DNA from 4 places in the Janibacter cremeus genome. Region 4 is predicted to be linked to each of the others. Evidence: riboswitches for the same ligand, from Rfam matches in the RefSeq annotation. Region 4 holds a riboswitch; each other region holds the start of a gene.
The links. Region 4 has a riboswitch for S-adenosylmethionine ahead of O9K63_RS06615 (aminotransferase class V-fold PLP-dependent enzyme). Riboswitches for the same ligand answer to the same signal wherever they lie in the genome.
Positions count from the first base shown of each region.

Region 1 (3,738 bases), 940 kb from region 4:
CGCCGGCGTGGCCTTCTTCTCCGACGTCTCCGACGTCGAGGCAGCCGCGGCCTTCTTCGCGGGGGCCTTCTTGGCCGTCTTCTTCGCGGCTATGGACTTTGGCACCTGAACCTCAATTCCCTGGTCGTCGAGCGCACGCAAGACGGCCTTTCCCCGGCTGGGGCTGATCTTGGCTTCGCTGAATGCAACCTGCAGCTGGTCTGGCGTGACCAGCCCTGCGGTATGTCCTTGGCGCACCAGCTCCTGGAGCGCTGAGTGCGAGAACTCCTTGGGGAGGGAGCCCTGCGCCCCGTCGAACCGTGGGGACACAGCAGTCACCAACAACCTTTCGTCACGGTGGATTCCGCCGGGGCATCGTGGAGGTGGCGTGTCCCCGGTGTCCCGACTCGCCCGCACGCTGCGCGATGGGCTGTGTCCCCATTATAAATCCTTGCCGTCCGGCACAGGTACCCGAGGGTGGCCCGAGGTGCACGAAACCGGGGCGCGTCCCCTGCAGAGGGAGCGCCCCGGTGTCGCTGGTGTGCGGTCCTCAGCGGGCGTCCGCCTTGACCGCGAGCACGTCGCAGGGTGCGTCGAGCAGGACTCGCTGCGCGTTGGACCCGAGGATCAGCTTGCCGACCGGGGTGCGGCGACGCAGCCCGATGACGATCAGCGAGGCATCGGTCTCCTCCGCGACGGCGATGAGGTCCTCGGCCGGCTCCTTGCCGCGCACGAGCCCGCGGACATCGCCCTTGACGCCGGCATCCTCGAGACGGGCTGCCACCCGGCGCAGGTCGCTGTCGTTCTTGCGGGCGGCGTCACCGCTGAGGCTGGCACCGCCACGATCGGAGTGGATGACGGTCAGCTGCTCGTCGCGCAGCTTGCACTCCTCGAAGGCCCGCTCCAGCGCGGCCTCGCCTTCCTTGGTCGACACGTACCCCACGACGATCATCTGTGCTCCTCAAGACGACTTGCTGATGGAAGACCTAGGTCGAACGCTACACCGCGACCGCGTGACGTGTCTCACGAATGCGTTGGCGTGGCGACGATTTCGCAGGGCACGCCTCAGCGGGGTGGCGGCACGACGACGGAGCGCAGCAGGTCGGCGACCTGGTCGCCCTCCGTGAGGAATCCGTCGTGGCCGACGAGGGAGCTGATCGTCACCAGCTCGGCCCCCGGCTTGGCCTCGGCGAGCTCCTCGGACAGCCGCGGCGGGTAGAGCCGGTCGGAGTCGACCGGTACCACGACGAGACGACCGGCGAAGGGGGCGAGTGCCTCGCGCAGGCCACCCCGCCCACGAGCGATGTCGTGGGAGTTCATCGCCTCCGACAGCACCGCGTAGGAGTTGGCATCGAAGCGGGCGGCGAGCTTGCCGCCGTGGTGGTCGAGATAGCTCTCGACGGTGTACCGCGGTCGGCCGTTGGGCCCGACCGGCTCGTCCTGGACCTCGCGGTCGAAGCGCTGGTGCAGCTCGGGCTCGCTGCGGTAGGTGATGTGCGCGATGCGCCGGGCGATGCCCAGGCCGGCCTCGGGACCCTGCGGGTTGTCGTAGTAGTCGCCGCCGGCGAACCAGGGGTCGTTGCGGATGGCGAGGATCTGCGCCTGGCTCCACCCGATCTGCTCGGCCGTGGCGTAACCGCTCGTCGCGAGCGCCACCGCGGCGGCGACCCGGTCGGGGAAGCTCGCGACCCACTCGAGGGTGCGCATGCCGCCCATGGACCCACCGATGACGGACTGCCACGTGTGGATGCCCAGCTCGTCGGCCAGGCGCGCCTCGGCGGTGACCTGGTCACGGATCGTCACCCGGGGGAACCGGCTCCCCCACGGACGTCCGTCGGCGGAGCGGGCGCCGGGGCCCGTGCTGCCCTGGCAGCCGCCGAGGACGTTGATGGCGACGACGAAGTACTCGTCGCTGTCCAGGGGTGCGCCGGAGCCGATGAGGTCGGGCCACCAGCCCGCGGTGGGGTGGCCGGGACCGGCCGGGCCGACGACGTGGCTGTCCCCGGTGAGGGCGTGCTCGACGAGGATCGCGTTGTCACGGCGCTCGTTGAGCTCGCCCCACGTCTCGTACGCGAGGACCACGTCGGGCAGCCGGTCGCCGGACTCGAGATCGAGGTCACCGATGGTGACGAACTTCCGGCGGCCGGGGTGGTCTCCGTCGCGCCAGGAACCCGCAGTCGTGGGGGGCCTGGTGGTCACGCTCATGATGAGGTCTCCCGGGGCTCGCCTTGCCACACCCCTACGGTGCAGCCAGGTCATCACCCGGGGCACCCCGTCGCGAAGAGGGTTGCCGGCCAGCAAGCCGGGGCTTGACGCTGGCGCTCATGACCTGCCGACAACCATAGCCAGTGAAGCGACAAGGATCGAGCGGGGTCCGCACACCGGACCCTCCGGCGGGCCTCTCAGGCGGCCTCCCCCGACGCCCCCTCCCGGAGGGCACCGGCCCAGGGTCGCACCCCCGCGGAGAGCAACCGCAGCATCAGCTCGGCGAGCCGGTGGTCCGGCTCGATCTCCAGGGCCCGCTCCAGGCAGATGCCGGCGACCGTCCCGTCCCCCACCCACCAGGCCAGGTGGGCCACGAGGGTCAGGACGGGCGGCGTCGCCTCGGGTGGCAGCAACCGGCTCAGCTCGACCAGGCGCGAGCGCACGGCGAGCACCTCCTCGTGCCACCGCTCGGGAGAGACGTCGGCCGAGGCACGCGCCCGCTCCTCGTCGATCCCTGCCGCGACGTCCTCGACGGCGATGTCGACGTCGGGCACCCACGGGCACCACCGGGCGGCGAGCACCGCCGCAGCGGCCGGGGCGCCGCAGCTCTCGGCCATCGGCATGGCACCCGGGCAGAGGACGCCCAGGAGGGCGTCGCGCCAGACGACGTCCCGGAGCGAGGTCGCCACCCGGGCGAGCGCCTCGTCGCTGAAGACCGTGACGGCCATCGCCCGGGGTCGCGGGTCGAGGAGCTGTGCCCACCACGCGAGGACGTCCTCCCCACGGTCCAACCAGGAGGCAGGCGGGCCGGTCGGGCCACCACCGAAGGTGCGCGTGCTGCTGGGCGACCCGAGGGCTGCCAGGTGCAGGCCCACGGAGCGCGCGCGGTCCTCGTCCCGCCCCGGTAGCACTCCCTCAACGATGGCCGCACGGCTCGGCAGTGGCGCGACGCCGGCGTGCACGAAGGCCGCGACGGCGGGCACGTCCTCCGGCCGAGGCAGGGGCTGACCCTCCTCGGGGCAGCAGCTCTGGGCGCAGTCGGGTGAGTACCAGCGCCCGTCGCGCACCACGACGCGGTCGTGGACGCTGATCCCCTCGGCCGTCGCGGCCTCGAGCATCGCCTCGGACAAGGGGGCGGAGTCACCTGCACGGTCCTCGTGCGCGATGACCATCACCGCCGTCGCCGACTCGCGGGCGGCGATCGCCATCGCCTGCCCGGCGGCACCGCGGCAGTCCTCGGGGTCGCTGAGCAGGTCGTGGCGCTGGACGAGCCCGAGGCGTTTGCCGTGCAGGACGGTCACGACGACGGAGGGGCCGGGGTGGTAGCCGAGCTGGTACGGGAGCACCACGGCGAGCTCGGCGGGATTGCGGGGGCGAACTGTCGTTGTCATGCCCCGAATCTGCCGATGATCGTCGGTGCGGGGGGCGCCCCCTTCGCCGCCTGTGGGTAGTGCGTCGCACGCGGAAGAGCTTGTGGGTGGCGTCAGTCCGGGACGACGTGGGAGGGCACCGTCCGCCCCTCGGGCCGGTCCTGACCTCGCGCCCGCTGCCCGG
Region 1 covers NZ_CP115184.1:490,457-494,194, reverse strand. Annotated here, with positions in the region: gene O9K63_RS02230 (RNA polymerase sigma factor) at 1-309, opposite strand, end outside; gene O9K63_RS02225 (universal stress protein) at 530-931, opposite strand; gene metX (homoserine O-acetyltransferase MetX) at 1,045-2,184, opposite strand; SAM riboswitch class IV at 2,200-2,309, opposite strand; gene O9K63_RS02215 (DUF4192 domain-containing protein) at 2,382-3,575, opposite strand; gene O9K63_RS02210 (YkvA family protein) at 3,668-3,738, opposite strand, start outside.
Region 1: it holds a riboswitch for S-adenosylmethionine, as region 4 does, so the genes downstream of both, metX (homoserine O-acetyltransferase MetX) here and O9K63_RS06615 (aminotransferase class V-fold PLP-dependent enzyme) in region 4, are expected to answer to the same signal.

Region 2 (3,738 bases), 950 kb from region 4:
CTCGCGCAGCGCGGCCGGGCCCATCGACTCGGCGACCTGGTAGCGCCGGTCCTGCCCGACGAGCACGCACGAGCGGCCCCCGAAGGACGCGAGCGCCAGCATCACGCCCTTGTCCAGCTCCCCGTAGCCGGTGCCGTTGAGCGGGATGACGTCGTCGGCGGCGTACCGCAGCAGCTCGCGCACGCCGGGCCGGTCGTCCCGGCGCGTCACCGTGATCGCCGACCAGAGCGCGTCGACCTCCTCCTGGGTCGGCTCCGGCCGGGAGACGAAGGGGGTGACCCGCCAGACCGGGTCCTCCCCGTCGGCCGCGGGGGAGCCCGGGGAGGCGTCGCGCGCCTGCGGGTGCGTGTGCCCCTCGGTCGTCGCGGACAGCAGCGTCAGTGCGCGCGCGGCGATCCCGGCGAGCTGGTCGGTGGGTACCACGGCGTCGACGATCCCCTTGTCGACGAGGTTCTCCGCGAGCTGCACCCCTTCGGGGAAGGGCTGCCCGTTGACCGTCTCGTAGACGACCGGCCCGAGGAAGCCGATGAGCGCCTCCGGCTCGGCGATCGTCATGTGCCCCAAGGACCCCCACGAGGCGAAGACCCCGCCGGTCGTGGGGTGGCGCAGGTAGACGAGGTAGGGCAGGCCGGCCGCCTTGTGCGCGACGACGGCCGCGGAGATGTCGACCATCGTCACGAAGGCCGGGGTGCCCTCCTGCATGCGCGTGCCACCACTGGCGGTCGCGGCGATGAGGGGAAGGCGCTCGGTCGTGGCCCGCCGGATCGCGGCGACGATCCGACCGGCGGCCGCCCGGCCGATCGAGCCCGCGAGGAAGCGGAACTCCCCGACGATCAGCGCGGCGTCGTGGCCGTGGATCCGGGCCGAGCCGGTGAGCACCGACTCGTCGGTGCCGGCCCGCTCGGCGGCACGGTCGAGCGTGTCGAGGTACGCCTCGTCCAGACCGTCGAGGTCGAGGGACTCGTCCCAGGAGACGAAGGTGCCCTCGTCGACGACCGTGTCGATCAGCTCGTGGGCAGTCAGGCGACGCGAACTCATGCCGTGATCGTCCCAGTCCCGGCGCTCGGTAACCTTGCGCCGTGCTTGTGCCCTTGACCACTGTCGTGATCGTGGCCGTCGGCGTGCTCGGGGTGATGGCCCTGGTCTACCTGCTGATCAACCGCCTCGTCGACGACGCCATGCTGCTCGTGACCGCCGTCGTCGAGCTGTCCCTGCTCGTCCTCGTCGTCGCCAGCGCCATCGCGCAGGGCAGGGTCACCGGCACCGGGCAGGGCGCGACGATGCTCGCGTACGCGCTGACGCTGCCGCTCATCCCGCCCGCAGTCGTCTTCATCGCGCTGAAGGAGAAGACCCGCTGGTCCATGGGGGTCGTCATCGCCGGCGCCTTCACCGTCGGTGTCATGGCCTACCGCATCCTGCAGATCTGGGACGTCCATGGCCCCGCCTGACGTGCGGACCGGCACCGGCCCGGGCCGGGTCGTCGTCGCCGTCTACGCCGTGCTCGCGCTCGCCGCCACCGGCCGCTCGGTCCTGCAGCTGACCCAGTACCTGGACCGGGCGCCGCTGGCGTACGTGCTCTCCGCGCTGGCGGCGGTGATCTACATCGTCGCGACCGTGGCCCTGGCGAAGGGGGGACGCACCGGCGCCCGGGTCGCCACCGGGGCGATCCTCGTCGAGGCCGTCGGGGTGCTCACCGTGGGCACCCTGTCCTACCTCGTGCCGGAGCTCTTCCCGGACAAGACGGTCTGGTCGCACTACGGAGCGGGCTATGCCTACGCGCCGCTCGTGCTCCCCTTCGTCGGGCTGTGGTGGATCCGCAGGGTGCGACGGGCCCGCCGGGGCGCGGGGGACTGACGGGGGACGCCCCCTTCGCCCGGGAGGTGAGACACCCTCCGCCGGACCACGGGGCGTCTCATATGCTCTGGGCAGGTCTTGAGTGCCAGCGCACAGCCCCGGCTAGCTGGCCGGCAACCCTCCTCCGCGGTGGGGTGCCCCGGGAGACGACCAGGTCCGTGGCAATCCGTCACGGTCAAGCGCGCACCACACCAGGAGCACAGACATGTCCGACCCGACCACGTGGAACTTCGAGACCAAGCAGATCCACGCCGGCCAGGCACCCGACCCGACGACCGGCTCGCGGGCGCTGCCGATCCACCAGACGACGTCCTACGTCTTCAAGGACACCGAGCACGCGGCAAATCTCTTCGGCCTCAAGGAGCTCGGGAACATCTACACGCGGATCATGAACCCGACCCAGGACGCGGTCGAGAACAAGATCGCCGCGCTCGAGGGTGGCGTCGCGGCGCTGATGACCGCCTCGGGCATGTCCGCGACCAGCCTCGCGCTGATGAACATCGCCGAGGCCGGTGACCACATCGTCGCCAGCGCCGCGCTCTACGGCGGCACGGTCAACCTCTTCCAGTACACGCTGCCGAAGTACGGCATCGAGGTCACCCTCGTGGAGGACCCGAGCGACCTGCAGGAGTGGAAGGCCGCGGTCCGGCCGAACACGAAGGCCTTCTTCGGGGAGACCATCGGCAACCCGAAGGACGTCGTCCTCGACATCGCCGGCATCGCCGACGTCGCGCACGAGGCCGGGGTCCCGCTGGTCGTGGACAACACGATCGCCACCCCCTACGTGCTGCGTCCGATCGAGCACGGCGCCGACGTCGTCGTGCACTCCGCGACGAAGTTCCTCGGGGGCCACGGCACCTCGATCGCCGGCGTGATCGTCGACGCCGGGAAGTTCGACTACGCCGCCGACCCGGAGAAGTTCCCCAACTACAACGAGCCCGACCCGAGCTACCACGGCCTGCGCTTCGGCCCGGACCTCGGCGTGAATGGCGCCATGGGGGCCAACCTCTCCTTCATCCTCAAGGCGCGGGTGCAGCTGCTGCGCGACCTCGGCCCGGCCGTCTCGCCGTTCAACGCCTTCCTCATCGGACAGGGCATCGAGACGCTCAGCCTGCGCATGGACCGCCACCTGGACAACGCCCACAAGGTCGCCGACTACCTCGGTGGCCACGCGCAGGTCGAGAAGGTCACGTGGGCCTCGCTGCCGAGCAGCGCCAGCCACGAGACCGCGCAGAAGTACACCCCCAAGGGCGCCGGCTCCATCCTGTCCTTCGAGATCAGCGGCGGCCTCGAGGCGGGCAAGAAGTTCGTCGAGGGCCTGGAGCTGCACAGCCACCTGGCCAACATCGGTGACGTGCGCTCGCTCGTGATCCACCCCGCGTCGACGACCCACTCGCAGGGTCCGGACGAGGACCGCCTCGCCGCCGGCGTCACTCCCGGCCTGGTGCGCCTCTCGGTCGGCCTGGAGAACGCCGACGACATCATCGCCGACCTCGAGCAGGGGTTCGCCGCCGCCAAGGCCTGACCTCGATACATCACCCCGCGGGGCCTGTGGAGAACTCCACGGGCCCCGCGGCGTTCTTCCCTACGGTGTCCGCATGGGTGACGACGGGATCTCGATCGACGGCGAGGGCATCGCCCGCCTCGGGGAGCGGCTCGGGGACATCGCAGACGGACTCGAGGATGCCGCGGCGCGGACCGCGGAGACGGCCGTGTACGGGTTCCCCTCCGGCACGGGCGAGCGGGCCCTGGACGGCGTCCTCGGCGACCGGGAGCTGGTCCGGGTCGAGGTGTGCGGCACGCTGCGGGCGCTGCGGGACCTGGCTCGGCACGCCGGCGGGTGCTTCATCAGCACCGAGCAGCAGGTCGACCTGCGCTTCCGGG
Region 2 covers NZ_CP115184.1:475,827-479,564, forward strand. Annotated here, with positions in the region: gene O9K63_RS02145 (carboxyl transferase domain-containing protein) at 1-1,038, opposite strand, end outside; gene O9K63_RS02150 (hypothetical protein) at 1,092-1,448, shown strand; gene O9K63_RS02155 (hypothetical protein) at 1,435-1,854, shown strand; SAM riboswitch class IV at 1,929-2,042, shown strand; gene O9K63_RS02160 (bifunctional o-acetylhomoserine/o-acetylserine sulfhydrylase) at 2,060-3,379, shown strand; gene O9K63_RS02165 (hypothetical protein) at 3,453-3,738, shown strand, end outside.
Region 2: it holds a riboswitch for S-adenosylmethionine, as region 4 does, so the genes downstream of both, O9K63_RS02160 (bifunctional o-acetylhomoserine/o-acetylserine sulfhydrylase) here and O9K63_RS06615 (aminotransferase class V-fold PLP-dependent enzyme) in region 4, are expected to answer to the same signal.

Region 3 (3,738 bases), 950 kb from region 4:
CCCGGTCCGCCGGTGGAAGCTCTCACCGATGGACCTGGAGAGCCTCGACAAGTGGGAGGCCTACACCGAGGCGAAGGAGGCGATGTTCGAGCGGACCGACACCAAGCACGCCCCGTGGATCGTCATCAGGTCCAACGACAAGAAGCGTGGCCGGATCAACGCGATGCGCTACTTCCTCAACCAGTTCGACTACGCGGACAAGGACCCGTCGGTCGTCTTCGCACCGGACAAGAAGGTCGTCGCCCGCGGCAAGAGGGTCGTCGGCGACTGACGATGGTCCCTGCGCTCCGGTTGGGCCCCGGCCAGCGGGGTAATCTCATGAGCAGCCGCCGTCGGGAGCGGCCTCATGAAGGGGAGACGCCATGGAGGGCGGGAGCCACGTCGCGGACTCCTCCTCACGCTCGTGGGTGCTCCGGTCGGTCCGGGGTGCGGCGCTCCTGCTGTGCTTCGGGGTCCTCGGCCTCCTCTGGCTACTGCCCCCCGTGCGCCGTCGCCGCCGCAGGCGCGCGGCGGCATGCACGGCCTGCCGCCGTCGCCAGCGGGTCGGCACCGTCGTCGTCGCGGGCTTCGGGGCGCTGCTGCTCGTCGGCGCGGCGGCCCGCACGCAGCTGGCGGTCCAGGACGAGTGCAGTGCCCGGTTCGCCAGCGGAGCCGAGGAGGTGGTGGCCGAGACGCCGACCCCGGACTCGGTGCCGGGACTGTGGGGACGCACACGCGCCGTGATCAACGCACCGGTCAGCGGAGTCATGCTCCTGGGCACGCGGGCGGCGGGGATGGATCACTGCTCGGGGTCGGCGGTGCTCGTGGCCTTCCCCCCGGACCCGACCGCGCACGGCGGCGGAAGCGTCGTCGGGGACGTCTTCGTCAGCTGGATCGGCCAGCTGGACGTATCCGGCGTCCCGCTGCCCGGCCAGGAGTCCTACGTGCGGTTCGGGTCGGACACCAATGCCAGACCGGATCTGGTCGAGGCGATCGCGCGGCACGAGTCCCGGCACGTCGACCAGTGGGCCGTCGCCACGGTCGTCGGTGGCCCACTGGCGCTGCCGACCGCGTACTACGTCGACAGCCTGATCTTCCCCCTGTCGCGCAACCACTTCGAGCGCGCCGCCGGTCTCGGGGACGGCGGGTACGACCTCCCGCCCGACTTCGGCCCGAGCCCGCTGTGGCCGCCGCTGGTCCTCTCGCTCGCGCTGCTCGTGGTCCTCCTGCGCCGTCGCATCCGCTGGGCGAGCCGCGCGCTCGTGGGCGGCCCGGCCGGTGCCCGGGCCCACGAGGAGGACCGCTGCCCGGTCCACAGCCGGGGATGGTTCAGCAGCGCCCCGTCCCCCCTTCGCCCGGAGCCCGACGACGGGTCCTGAGCGCCCACCCCGGGTCGTGGGCGAGACTGGGGCCATGCCGCTCCCCGACCCACCGCCCCCGCAGGCGCCGCCGCGCGTGCGCAACCGCGAGCTCGCCGACATCGGCCCCCTCGCCCAGCTGCGTGCGGGCCGGCTCGGCATTCGGTTGCCGCTGCTGCTCGTCGGGCTCTTCTTCTACGGCGCGTCGATGGCGATGGTCATCCGCGGCACGCTCGGGCAGATCCCGTGGGACGTCCTGCACGTCGGCGTCGCCAAGCACGTCCCGCTGACCTTCGGGACGATCGTCATCGGTGTCTCGCTGCTCGTCCTCCTGGGGTGGATCCCGCTGCGCCAGAAGCCGGGCGTCGGCACGATCGGCAACGCCCTGCTCATCGGCCCGTCGGCGGACCTCGTCCTCTCCCTCCTGCAGGCGCCGGAGGCCCTCGGGTGGCGGATCGCGCTGCTGGTCGGCGGTGTCGTCCTCAACGGCATCGCGACGGGCATGTACATCGGGTCGCAGTTCGGTCCCGGCCCGCGTGACGGCCTGATGACCGGACTGGCGCGGGTGACCGGGCGCTCGATCCGACTGGTGCGCACCGGGCTCGAGGTCAGCGTGGTCGCCGTCGGGTGGCTCCTCGGCGGTGTCGTCGGTGTCGGCACCGTGCTCTACGCCGTGGCCATCGGACCGCTCGCGCAGCTCTTCCTGCCGCTCTTCACGGTCGACCTGACCCCCCGGCGTCCGGATGCCGGACCCCCCGACTCATAACTGGACATTATGGGTCGCAGTATGTGACGTTATGTCTTGGTCATGAGTCCCAGCGTGAAGCCCCGGCTTGCTGGGCGGCAACCCTCCACCCTCGGTGGGGTGCCCCGGGTGAGGACCTGGACGCGGTCGACCGGCCGTGTCAAGCGCGGGTTCACCTGAGCCCTGGACGAAAGAGTCATGCCATGAGCCAGACGATCGACGAGACCACCAACGACCCGAACCTGCTGACCACCTCGCTCACGGGCTCCCTCGTGCGCGGCACGGCCACGGAGGTCACCCTCTCGGCGCGTCAGCACACCTTCACCATCGACGAGCCGGCCGGCCTCGGTGGCACCGACCTCGGTGCCAACCCGGTCGAGCACCTGCTCGGCGCCCTCGCCTCCTGCACGGTCATCACCTACCAGGTGTGGGCGGAGAAGCTGGGCCTGCGCCTGGACGGCGTGGACGTCGCGCTCGCCGGCGACATCGACCTGCGGGGCTTCTTCGGCACCGCCGAGGGCGTGCGGCCGGGCTTCCGGGGCATCGACCTCGAGGTCACCCTCACCGGCCCGGAGAGCGACGCCGACTACCGCCGTCTCGAGGAGGCCGTGGCGACGCACTGCCCCGTCGCGGACAACCTCACCAACGGCGTCCCGGTGCGGACCACGCTCGAGCTGGCCGCCGGCTGATCACCACGGTCAGCCAGCGCCACTGCTGACTCCGACCGGCAGCGGAGTCAGCGCACGTCGTCCGGTCTGCAGCCCGCAGGGGGTGTTGCAGGCCGGGCGACGTGCTGTCCGGCCAGTGACTAGCGCACGACCTCGCGCAGACTCCCGTCGACCCGTCGGGTCCAGCCGCGAGCGTCGAGATGCTCCAGCAGCGGCACCGCGGTCCGTCGGGTCGTGCCGAGGGCCTGCCGCGCTGCGCTGAGGGTGAAGGGCTGCTCCAGCCCGGCGAGCACCCGCATGGCCCGAGCCGGTGCGTCGGGCAGCAGGACGACGTCGTCGGGCAGGCGCAGCAGCCGGCCGAGCCGGGCCGCGGCGGCGAGCTCGGTGGCACCGAGCCCGAGGTCGGCCAGCTCACCGCGCTCCGGAGCGACGAAGGGGGTCGCCCGCAGCCTCTCCTCGACGGCCGCGACGCCCGCCTCCGCGGCGCCGAGTCCCCCCGCCGCCGGGTCGTGGACGTTCCCGTCGGTGAGGGCCAGGCCGGCCGGACCGATGAGCGTCCGCACGGCCTCGTGACCGAGCGCGGTCGGCAGGTGCGCCGCCAGCCCGAGGTGGCGGGCCGCCTCGGCCACCGGCATCCCGGCGCTCAACGGCTCGCGTCGGTGGTGCTCCCGGACGGCCGTCACGAGGCGCGCCTGCCAGTCGGCCAGGGTGGCCCCGTCCACGAGCCAGTCGCCCATCCGGACGGCGCCGGAGGGGGCGGTCAGACCCAGCCGGCCCAGCACGTCCACCCGGTCGGCGCCCCGTGAGCGCAGCCGCACGGCCGCCGGGTCCCCGGTGGACAACGCCTCGGCGCGCCGGCTGGCCGCGCCCCGGCGAGCCAACGGGAGGGGGTCGACGTCGACGACCCGCACGGACCACAGCCGGCGGCTGCCCGGGTCCCGCAGGATCGCCCGGTCGGCCACCCGCCACGGCAGGACCACCCCCGAGG
Region 3 covers NZ_CP115184.1:2,378,590-2,382,327, reverse strand. Annotated here, with positions in the region: gene ppk2 (polyphosphate kinase 2) at 1-271, shown strand, start outside; gene O9K63_RS11250 (hypothetical protein) at 363-1,358, shown strand; gene O9K63_RS11245 (YczE/YyaS/YitT family protein) at 1,393-2,103, shown strand; SAM riboswitch class IV at 2,142-2,255, shown strand; gene O9K63_RS11240 (OsmC family protein) at 2,286-2,771, shown strand; gene selB (selenocysteine-specific translation elongation factor) at 2,891-3,738, opposite strand, start outside.
Region 3: it holds a riboswitch for S-adenosylmethionine, as region 4 does, so the genes downstream of both, O9K63_RS11240 (OsmC family protein) here and O9K63_RS06615 (aminotransferase class V-fold PLP-dependent enzyme) in region 4, are expected to answer to the same signal.

Region 4 (3,738 bases):
CGTGCACCGCGTCCAGCAGGTGCTCGACGCGGCCGAGCGCTCCGGGCGCAAGGTGGCGATGGTCGGTCGCTCGATGGTGCGCAACATGGGCATCGCGGCCGACCTGGGTTACCTCCACGTGCCCGACAACGTGCTCGTCGACGTCAAGAAGCTCGACCAGCTGCCCGACGACGAGGTCGTCCTCGTGTGCACCGGCAGCCAGGGCGAGCCGATGGCGGCCCTGTCGCGCATGGCCAACCGGGACCACCGCATCGACGTGGGCGACGGCGACACCGTCCTGCTCGCCTCGAGCCTGATCCCCGGCAACGAGAACGCCGTCTACCGGATCATCAACGGCCTGATGCGCCTGGGCGCCGACGTCGTGCACAAGGGCAATGCCAAGGTGCACGTCTCCGGGCACGCCAGCGCCGGTGAGCTGCTCTACTGCTACAACATCGTCAAGCCGCGCAACGTGATGCCGGTCCACGGCGAGTGGCGCCACCTCGTGGCCAACGCCGAGCTGGCCATCGCCACGGGGGTGGACGCGGACCACGTCGTCCTGGCCGAGGACGGGGTCGTCGTCGACCTCGTCGACGGCCGGGCGCGCATCGTCGGGGCGGTGCCCTGCGGCTACATCTACGTCGACGGCTCGAGCGTCGGTGCCGCGACGGAGGAGCTGCTCAAGGACCGCCGCATCCTGCGCGACGAGGGCTTCATCTCGGTCATGGTCGTCGTCGACGCCTCGACCGGCAAGGTCGTCGCGGGCCCGGAGATCACCGCCCGTGGCTTCGCCGAGGACGAGGAGATCTTCACCCAGGTGCGGCCGAAGATCATCGCCGCCCTCGACGAGGCCACCCGCAAGGGCACGACCGACCCGCACCAGCTGCAGCAGGTCGTCCGTCGCGCGGTCGGCGGCTGGGTCGGCGGCAAGATCCGTCGCCGCCCGATGATCATCCCGGTGGTCGTCGAGGCCTGAGCGGGGTCGACCCCCACCGTCGGATCAGAGCGAGCGAAGGGCGGCGAGCAGCCGGTCCACGTGCTCGCTGGTCGTCCCGAGCCCGGCACTGATCCGCACGGCCGTGGATTGCGGCCGGTCGGCGAGCAGGTGGTCGACGAGCGGGTGCGCGCAGAACCTCCCGTCGCGCACGCCGATCCCGTGCTCGTCGCCCAGGACGCGGGCGACCTCGCTGCTGTCGTGCCCGTCGACCGTGATCGTCGCGACGGGCGCGCCGGTGCGACTGCCGAAGAGGGTGTGCACGTGCACGCCGTCGATGGTGGCGAGGCCGCTGAGCAGCCGGGTGCGCAGGGCGTGCTCGTGGGCGATGATCGCCTCCTCGTGCTCGCCGATGACCTCGCAGGCGGTGGCGAGCGCGACCGCACCGAGGACGTTGGGGCTGCCTGCCTCGTGCCGGGCCGGACCGGTGGTCCACTCGACGGCCCCGTCACCGACGCGGGTGGTGGCCCCGCCCCCGGCGAGGTAGGGGTCGGCGGCGTCGAGCCAGTCCCGACGGCCCACGAGTGCTCCGGCGCCGAAGGGCGCGTAGACCTTGTGTCCGGAGAAGGCGACCCAGTCGATGCCCAGGGCCGCGATGTCGACCCGGCGGTGCGGGACGACCTGGGCGGCGTCGAGCGCGAAGCGGGCCCCGTGCGCGTGCGCCAGGTCGGCGAGCCGCTCGATCGGCCAGTGCTCGCCCGTGACGTTGGAGGCGCCGGTCGCGACGACGAGCCGGTGCTCGCCCGGGTGGGTGCGCAGCGCCTCGTCGAGCAGCGTGACGGCTTCGGCGTGGCTGTGCGGGATGGGCAGGCGCACCGCGTCGGCCCAGGGCAGCAGCGCGGCGTGGTGCTCGGAGGCGAAGACGAAGACCGTCGTGCCCGCCGGCAGTGCCCGGGCGAGGAGGTTGAAGGAGTCGGTCGTGTTGCGGGTGAAGACGACCTGGTCGTCCTCGCGTGCCCCGACGAAGGCGGCGACCGCCTCTCGGGCCGCCTCGTAGCGGGAGCTGGTCACCCGGGAGGCGAAGCCCGCGCCGCGGTGGACGGAGGAGTAGGTGACGGAGGCGGCCGTGACCGCCTCCGTGACGGCGACGAGGGCGGGGGTGGTCGCACCGTGGTCGAGGTGGGCGTACTCGACGGTGGTGCCGTCGCAGTCGCGGTAGGTCAGTCCGGCCGACACGAGCGAGGGCAGGGCCGTGGTGGTGGGACGCAGGTCAGAGACGGTCATGGAAGGACTCCATCGGGTCATGGACCCAGGCGTCGACCGTGAGTCCGCGCTTGCCGGGCGACACCGCGCCGCCGGCCAGGTCGTCACCCGGAGCACCCCACCGCGGAAGGAGGGTTGCCGACCAGCTAGCCGGGGCTTGTCGCTGGTACTCGTGACCTTGGGTCGAGACGGTAGCGGACGCACTCCCCGGCGTGTGCGGTCGGGTGCCACCCGTCTCGGATCGTGGGACGTCAGCCGAGGAGGAGGAGGGCGAGCAGCGTGCCGGCCACGAGGTACGGGCCGAAGGCCAGGTGAGTGCCCCGTCCTGCCCTGCGGGCGAGCAACAGCCCCAGCGCGACCACCCCACCGAGGACGAAGCCGAGCCACAGCCCGAGGAGGACGTGACCCCAGGAGAGCCAGCCGAGGGCTGCTGCGAGCGAGACGACGAGCTTGGCGTCGCCCATCCCGATCGAGCGTCCGTGGAGCACGAGGGCCAGCAGCAGGAAGCCACCACCGACGACGAGTGCCGCCAGACCCGCCCGGCGAAGGGAGGTCCAGTCGCCGGTCGCGGCGCTCGCCACGGCGAGCAGGGCGAGCTCGACCGGCACCAACGGCAGCGTGATCGCATTGGGCAGGCGGTGCACGTCCGCGTCGATCGCAGCGAGGGCGAGCCCGGCGGGCACGAGGACGAGGTAGGGCAGGAGGACCGGCCACGGGTGGTCGGCGAGAGCCCCCGCCACGAGCACCCCGGCGAAGGGGGCGACCGGCGCCACCCACAGATGGCGGGGAAGGGGGCCGGTCTCGTCGGGACGGCGGTAGCGCCCGGTGCGCAGTCGGAGCAGGGCGCCGATCCCGAGTGCGCCCGTCACGACGGCGACGAGCACCAGGCGGGAGTCCACCGGGGGAGGCTACCGCCCTGGTGCGCGTGTGACGCGTGTGCCGGACGTGTCTTTCCCCTACCCTGCGATCATGGCCACTCGCCCGTCGACCACCGCTCGCAAGAGCGCCGCCTCGCGACCCCGCGGAAGCACGCGGCCCTCGGGGCGGAAGCCGGCCGCCAAGGGCAAGACCCCGGCGGCGCGGAAGAAGGGCGCCTCCGGGGGTGGGCTCCCGCTGCCGCTCGCCGCCGTCCAGCGCACCTGGATGGGCGTCGCGAGCGCCACCGGATCGAGCGTGCGCCGGATGGGCCACGGGGCCAGCCAGATCGAGCCGGAGCACCGTCGTGACGGGCTCGGCTTCCTCTTCCTCGCGCTCGCCCTCGTCGTCGCCGTCCGCGAGTGGTGGGGCCTGACCGGCGGCTTCGGCGACATCGTGCACGCGGTCGCCGCGGGCACCTTCGGCCGGGTCGCCTACGCGTTGCCCATCGTCCTGCTGGTCCTCGGCGTGCGCCTGCTGCGCACCCCGAGCAACGAGGCGGCGGATGCCCGCCTCGGCTTCGGCACCGTCATGGCCCTCTTCGCCGCCTCCGGACTGACCCACATCGCCAAGGACATCCCGCAGCCCCCGGAGGGCGCGGACCCCATGCGCGACGCGGGCGGCATCGTCGGTTTTCTCGCCTCCGA
Region 4 covers NZ_CP115184.1:1,427,226-1,430,963, reverse strand. Annotated here, with positions in the region: gene O9K63_RS06620 (ribonuclease J) at 1-955, shown strand, start outside; gene O9K63_RS06615 (aminotransferase class V-fold PLP-dependent enzyme) at 980-2,197, opposite strand; SAM riboswitch class IV at 2,239-2,354, opposite strand; gene O9K63_RS06610 (prepilin peptidase) at 2,428-3,075, opposite strand; gene O9K63_RS06605 (DNA translocase FtsK) at 3,146-3,738, shown strand, end outside.